Regions from separate parts of the Variovorax sp. GW531-E2 genome, predicted to be linked through region 1. Evidence: riboswitches for the same ligand, from Rfam matches in the RefSeq annotation. Region 1 holds a riboswitch; the other holds the start of a gene.
What was found. A riboswitch is a leader RNA that binds a small molecule or an ion and turns the genes downstream of it on or off. The one in region 1 is predicted to bind glycine.

Region 1 (3,392 bases):
GCGGCGCCGCCTTCGGCCGCCACCCATTCGTGGTCCTTGGTGTATTTGATGCTCATGAAAAAACTCCTCGTGGAAAAAATGGAATCGGGGTGCAGAGCCTAGCCGGGTCTGCGGTGTTCAGTGTCGGTCAGCCGCGGTAGTAGCGCGTCGGCACGAAAGGCATCGTCGAGACCTCCATCGGCACCGGCTTGCCGCGCACGATGGCCTGCACGCGCGTGCCGGGCTCGGCGAAGGCGGCGGCCACGTAGCCCATGGCCACGCAGCGGTCGGCCGTGGGGCCGAGCAGGCCGCTGGTGACGGCGCCGATGTCGTGGCCTTCGAGCGACTGCAGCAGCGTGCCGTCGCGCACCGGAATGCGTTCGAGTGCCACGAGGCCGACGCGCTTGCGCGTGAGCGTCTTGTGGTCGGTGTGGCCGGCCGCGCCCGAGGCGACGGCGGCGAGCTGGGCCAGCACCTTGGCCGCGCCCGGAAAACCGCCTTCGCGCGCACCGCCCGCGCGGCGCACCTTCTGGATCGCCCAGTTGAGCGAGGCTTCGACCGGGGTGGTGGTGGTGTCGATGTCGTTGCCGTACAGGCACAGGCCGGCTTCGAGCCGCAGCGAGTTGCGCGCGCCCAGGCCGACGGGCTTCACCTCGGGCTGCGCGAGCAGCAGGCGGGCGAGGGCGTCGGCGTCTTTTGCGGCCACCGAGATCTCGAAGCCGTCTTCGCCGGTGTAGCCGCTGCGGGTGACGAAGGCGGCGATGCCGCCGATCTGCACCGCGCCGCCGGTCATGAACACGAAGCGCTCGATGCCGGGCGACAGGCGTGCCAGCGTGGCGGCGGCCTGAGGGCCTTGCAGTGCGAGCAGGGCGTGGTCGGGCAGGGGCTGCACCTGGCAGCGTGCGCCGATCCTGGCCTGGATGTGGGCGATGTCGGCCACCTTGCAGGCGCCGTTCACGATCACGAAGAGCGAGCCATTGCCTTCGTTGAAGAACATCAGGTCGTCGAGGATGCCGCCCTCGTCGTTCAGCAGCAGGCCGTAGCGCTGCTTGCCGGCGGGCAGGTCGATCACGTCGACGGGCATCAGGGTTTCGAACGCGGCGGCGGCATCGGGGCCGACCAGGCGCAGCTGGCCCATGTGCGAGATGTCGAACAGGCCGGCCGCATCGCGTGTGTGCTTGTGCTCGGCCATGAGGCCGGCGGGGTACTGCACGGGCATGGAATAGCCGGCGAAGGGCACCATGCGGGCGCCGAGCTCCACGTGGAGGTCGTACAGCGGGGTCTTGAGAAGTTGAGTATCCGAAGAAGCGGAAGAAGCGGCCACGGGGCACTCCAAAGGGGCAGTCGAAATCCATGGCTGCAACGCCACGGGCCACCCCTGCTGTCCGCTTTACCTGAGAGATTCGCCCCACGATCGGGGTTTGCTCCTTCGGTGGGCCGCGTGCAATGCCACGGCCTCTCTCCAGCAAGGAAACGCCGGTGGTTGCCGGCGTCTTGTCAGTCCTTTTGCCTGAGCGTTCGGGGAACCCCTGCGCCTTCGGCGGCCCCGTCGCGCGGGGCTCTCTCCTGACCCGGCGAGTGTAGTGGATCGCGGGGCCGGGGCTGGCGGCTCAGTGCACGGTTTCTGCCGGCGGCAGCAGCTTGTCGATGCGCTCGCGCAGCGAGTCGGCGCGCTCGGGGCCGGCGGCTTTCTCGATCTCGGAGAGCATCAGCGCGGCGATGGTCAGCATGGCCTCGCGGTCGCGGGCCTCGCGCAGGGCGTCGCGCATCTGGTTGGCGAAGCGCGGGTCGCGGCGCACGAACATGCGCTCGCAGATGTCGAACAGGAACATGCGCGTGGTGGCCAGCGAGCGCTTGCCGTCGAAGCTGTCGGCCGAGGTGGCGACCTGGATCGGCTCGGCGGCGGGGACGGGCGTGGGGGCCGGTGCAGGAGGCGGCGCGACCGGGCGCGCGACCTGCAGGTAGCCGCGCTGCATCAGCCCCTGGATCGCCTGCTCGGCCTCGACGCGGCTGGGGAACAGCGGGCTGAAGTCGGTCAGCGAGCGCCGGCCGTCGGCCATGAGCAGCAGGGCGCGCTCACGCTGGCTGAGCGTGCGCTGCCCGGCCTGGAGTTCGTCGCGTGCCTTCTCGGTCTTGGTGGGGAACATGGCGGCCACAGCTTTCGGAGGTCGAAGGCTGCAGCATCGTTGCAAGTGGTGACATCTTCGTGAACCATTTGCCTTACAGGGACAAGGCGGCGCGCGTCAGTTGCCCGCGCTCTCCTTGCGGATCAGCCAGCGCGGGCCCACGCGCTGCAGCTCGAGCGTCTTGCGGTCGGTCTCGGTGAGCGCGTCGGCGCTGTAAATCTGCCGGAACTGCGCGCTGGCCGAGGTGCCCTGGATGCTGATCACCAGCCCCTCGATGCCCACGCTGATGCGCGACTTGCCCGTGATGCGGGCGCGCCGGTCGGCCTCCCAGCGCTCGCGGGTCTGGCCGCGCGCGGGGGTGAAGTCGCTCGCGTAGGCGGCGAGGTAGCGCTCGACGTCGCGCGCGGACCAGGCGGCGGCCCAGGCGCGCACGGCGGTTTCCACTTCGGCGAGGTGGGTGACGGGATTGGTGGGATTGGCGGGGGCGGCTGCTGGTGCAACGGCTGCAACGGGCGCAACGGGTGCGGTGGCCGGCGTGGCCGCGATACCGGCGGTGGCCAGCAAGCCGGCAGCGACAAGGCTGCTGCCCTGGGCGACGATTCGGTGCATGGCGTCCTTCTCTTTCCTTCTTCTTGTCTGTCAGGCTCGACGTCGAAGCTTGCGTCGATTCTGGCAGTGAAAGAGAGCGCGTGCGGCGTTGAATCGCCCACGGATTTCGGTGGTCCGTGGTTCAGGGCGCGTGCACAGGACACCGGGTGCTTCCCTCCGCGAATATCCCCCGCCTTCGGCTCCTCCTTGATTTCGCTGCGGGAAGCACCCAGTGCCCTGTGCACCGGGTGCGCGGGGCAGAGCTCAGGCCGCGGCAGCCTCGCCCGCCATCACCTGCACCGTCCGGTTGCGCAGCCGCAAGGCCAGCACGGTCGCGACGCACAGCACGCACAACACCACCGTGAGCGTCACGCCGAGCCCGCGTGCATCCGACAGCAGGCCGAACAGCGGCGACACCAGCCCGCCGACCGAGAGCGCGAGGCCGAGCGTGATGCCGCTGGCGGTGGCCGGGTTGCGCGGCAGGTAGTCCTGCGCGAGCGTCACCTGCGCGGCGAAGGGCAGGAACATGCTCATGCCGAGCCACGCGGTGCAGGCCAGCGCCGCGCCGGGCGTGGCGGCGAGCACGAGGCCCGCCATGGCCGGCAGCGCGAGCAGGTAGCCGCAGCGGATCGTGCCCATGCGCCCGATACGGTCGCCGAGCCAGCCGCCGGCCAGCGTGCCCACGGCCCCTGCGGCGGT
Region 2 (3,392 bases), on a different contig from region 1:
AAGTCGGGCTCGCTCTCGGCCTTGTCGACGGCGGTGTGCGCGGCGGCATTGACGATGACGTCGGGGCGCACCGCCAGCACCGTGGCGGCCAGCTGCTCGGGGCGGCTGAAGTCGGCGTGGAAGTCGGTGCTGTCGAAGTCCAGGGCGACCACTTCGCCGAGCGGCGCGAGGCTGCGCTGCAGCTCCCAGCCGACCTGTCCACCTTTGCCGAGCAGCAGCAACTTCATGCGGAAGCCTTTGCAGGCGCAGCGTCGTATTGCTTCTCGACCCATTCGCGGTACGCGCCGCTTTGCACGTTGCGCACCCACTCGCCGTTCGCGAGATACCACTCGACGGTCTTGCGGATGCCGGTGTCGAAGGTCTCGGCGGGCTTCCAGCCGAGTTCGCGCTCGAGCTTGCGTGCATCGATGGCGTAGCGGCGGTCGTGGCCCGGGCGGTCCGTGACGTAGGTGATCTGTTCCTTGTACGGCTTGCCGTCGGCGCGGGGGCTCAGTTCGTCGAGCAGCGCGCACACGGTGTTGACGATCTCGATGTTGGGCTTCTCGTTCCAGCCGCCGACGTTGTAGGTCTCGCCGAGCTTGCCGGCTTCGAGCACGCGGCGGATGGCGCTGCAGTGATCCTTCACGTAGAGCCAGTCGCGCACCTGCATGCCGTCGCCGTACACGGGCAGGTTCTTGCCAGCCAGCGCGTTGACGATCATCAGCGGGATCAGCTTCTCGGGGAAGTGGAACGGACCGTAGTTGTTCGAGCAGTTGGTGGTGACCACCGGCAGGCCGTAGGTGTGGTGCCAGGCGCGCACGAGGTGGTCGCTGGCGGCCTTGCTGGCCGAGTACGGGCTGTTGGGCTCGTACTTGTTCTCTTCGGTGAAGGCCGGGTCGGTCTTGGAGAGCGAGCCGTAGACCTCGTCGGTCGACACATGCAGGAAGCGGAAGGCCGCCTTCTGGTCGGCCGGCAGGGCGTTCCAGTAGCCGCGCACCGATTCGAGCAGGCGGAAGGTGCCGAGCACATTGGTCTGCACGAAGTCTTCCGGGCCGTGGATCGAACGATCCACATGCGATTCCGCGGCAAAGTTCACGACGGCGCGGGGTTTGTGCTCGGCCAGCAGGCGATCGAGCAGTGCGCTGTCGCCGATGTCGCCTTGCACGAAGACATGGTTCGCGTTGCCCTTGAGCGACGCCAGGGTCTCGAGGTTGCCCGCGTAGGTCAGCTTGTCGAGGTTCACGACGGGCTCGTTGCCCTGCGCGATCCAGTCGAGTACGAAATTGGCGCCAATGAAGCCTGCGCCGCCGGTAACCAGGATCATGGAGTCCCCTGCATGTAGAAAAAAGTTTGCTTTACCAAAAATCAACATTCAATTATCCCATCGGTGTGAAGTGCCGATGTACAGGGCTTGGCCGGCTTGCGGGGCCCGCCTACAATCGCCAACAATTGCAGGAGAGCGGGCCTCCACGGAGGCCCTACCGAAGGCGCAAACTCCCATAAACGCTCAGGTCGGCCCGACGAAATTCCAGGCAACGCCCAGGAACTTCGGCAAGGGGTCAGTACTGCACTCATCGATACAGCCGTCTGGAGAGCCGCCACGCCATGTGGCGCACCGAAGGAGCAAACCCGCTGCGGGTGCAGCAGGGTGAATCTCTCAGGTACCGAGGACAGGGGGAGCGGCAACTTGGACATCGGTCGTCCGGTTGCTCGCTATTGATTCAATAGCACTCCACGCCCGCCGTTCAAGCGCTGCAAACTCAAAGGTACTTGCAATGCGTGTGATCGTTCTTGGCGCCGGCCTGCTCGGCGTGACTTCGGCCTACTACCTCCAGCAACTCGGCCACGAGGTGACCGTGATCGACCGGCAGGCCACCCCGGCCGCCGAAACCAGCTTCGCCAACGGCGGCCAGATCTCGGTCAGCCATGCCGAACCCTGGGCCAATCCGAGCGCGCCGCTGAAGGTGCTGCAATGGCTCGGCAAGGAAGACGCGCCGCTGCTCTTTCGCATCCGCGCCGACATGCGCCAATGGCTCTGGGGCCTGCAGTTCTTGCGCGAATGCACCCCCGCGCGCACCCGCCACAACATCGAACAGATCGTTCGTCTCGGTACATACAGCCGGGAAATGTTGCAGCAATTGCGTCGAGACACCGGCCTGAACTATGACCAGCGCACGCAAGGCATCCTGCACTTCTACACGACGCAAAAAGAATTCGACGGCGCCCTCGCGCCCGCCGAACAGATGCGTGCCCTGGGCTGTGAGCGGCTGGTCATCTCGGCCGACGAGGCCATCAAGATCGAACCCGCCCTCGCCCACATCCGCCCCCAACTCGCCGGCGCCACCTACACCGCCGAAGACGAATCGGGCGACGCCAACCGTTTCGCGCGCGAGCTCGTGAAGCTGGCCGAGGCGGCCGGCGTGAAGTTCCTCATGAGCCACACGGTGACCGCGCTGCGCGAAGCGGGCGGCAGCATCGACCACGTCGAGGCGACCGACAACGAAGGCCGCTTCCAGCGCATCCGCGGCGATGCCTTCGTGCTTGCGATGGGTTCGCTGAGCCCGCTGTACGCGGCGCCGCTGGGCATCCGCCTGCCGATCTACCCGGCCAAGGGCTACTCGGTGACGCTGCCCGTGAAGGACGCGTCGAAGGCGCACCAGGTCTCGCTCACGGACGACGAATACAAGCTGGTGTTCTCGCGCTACACCTCCGAGTCGGGCGACCGCCTGCGCATCGCCGGCACGGCCGAGCTCAACGGCTACGACCGCGACCTGAACCGCGTGCGCTGCGAAGCCATCGTGCGGCGCGTCGAGGAGCTCTTCCCCGGCGCCGGCGACACCGAACGCGCGCAGTTCTGGACCGGCCTGCGCCCGGCCACGCCGAGCAACGTGCCGCTGATCGGCAAGACCAAACTGCCGAACCTGTTCCTCAACACGGGCCACGGCACGCTCGGCTGGACGCACGCCTGCGGCTCGGGCAAGTCGATCGCGCGCATCGTGAGCGGGCTGGCGCCCGAGGTCGATTTCGCGTTCGCCGGCATGCCGGCGCCCGCGCCGCGCGCCGTGCAACCCGCACTGGGCTGACACGACACGCGCCCTCGGGTCATGCCTTGAACGTGACCCAGGGCTTGAGCCGCACGGCGCAGCGGATGAGCCCCGCGCTTTCCTGCGCCTCGATCACCGCGCCGATCGGCTTGTAGGCCTGCGGCGCCTCTTCGATGCGGCGCTCTTCGCGCAAAGTCACGCATTGCCAGCTGGCATCGGCGTCGCCGGGTGCGGGCCGCATCGCGCGCACTTCCTGCCGACGCATGCGCCGGCCGGCCCCATGGCTGCACGACCACAGCCAGTCTTCATGCCCCAGCCCGGTCGCGAGGTACGAGTGATCGCCCATCGACCCGGGAATCAGCGCCAGGT

Region 2: another riboswitch for glycine. It lies ahead of AC07XP_RS25050 (D-amino acid dehydrogenase); the one in region 1 lies ahead of gcvT (glycine cleavage system aminomethyltransferase GcvT).

What each region holds. Positions count from the first base shown of each region.
Region 1 is NZ_JBWKXQ010000003.1:43,746-47,137, forward strand. It holds gene gcvH (glycine cleavage system protein GcvH) at 1-56, opposite strand, end outside; gene gcvT (glycine cleavage system aminomethyltransferase GcvT) at 128-1,303, opposite strand; glycine riboswitch at 1,351-1,455, opposite strand; glycine riboswitch at 1,468-1,558, opposite strand; gene AC07XP_RS03075 (hypothetical protein) at 1,590-2,126, opposite strand; gene AC07XP_RS03080 (L,D-transpeptidase Cds6 family protein) at 2,223-2,714, opposite strand; gene AC07XP_RS03085 (MFS transporter) at 2,958-3,392, opposite strand, start outside.
Region 2 is NZ_JBWKXQ010000055.1:39,329-42,720, forward strand. It holds gene rfbD (dTDP-4-dehydrorhamnose reductase) at 1-227, opposite strand, end outside; gene rfbB (dTDP-glucose 4,6-dehydratase) at 224-1,303, opposite strand; glycine riboswitch at 1,422-1,512, shown strand; glycine riboswitch at 1,557-1,663, shown strand; gene AC07XP_RS25050 (D-amino acid dehydrogenase) at 1,755-3,062, shown strand; gene AC07XP_RS25055 (RtcB family protein) at 3,082-3,392, opposite strand, start outside.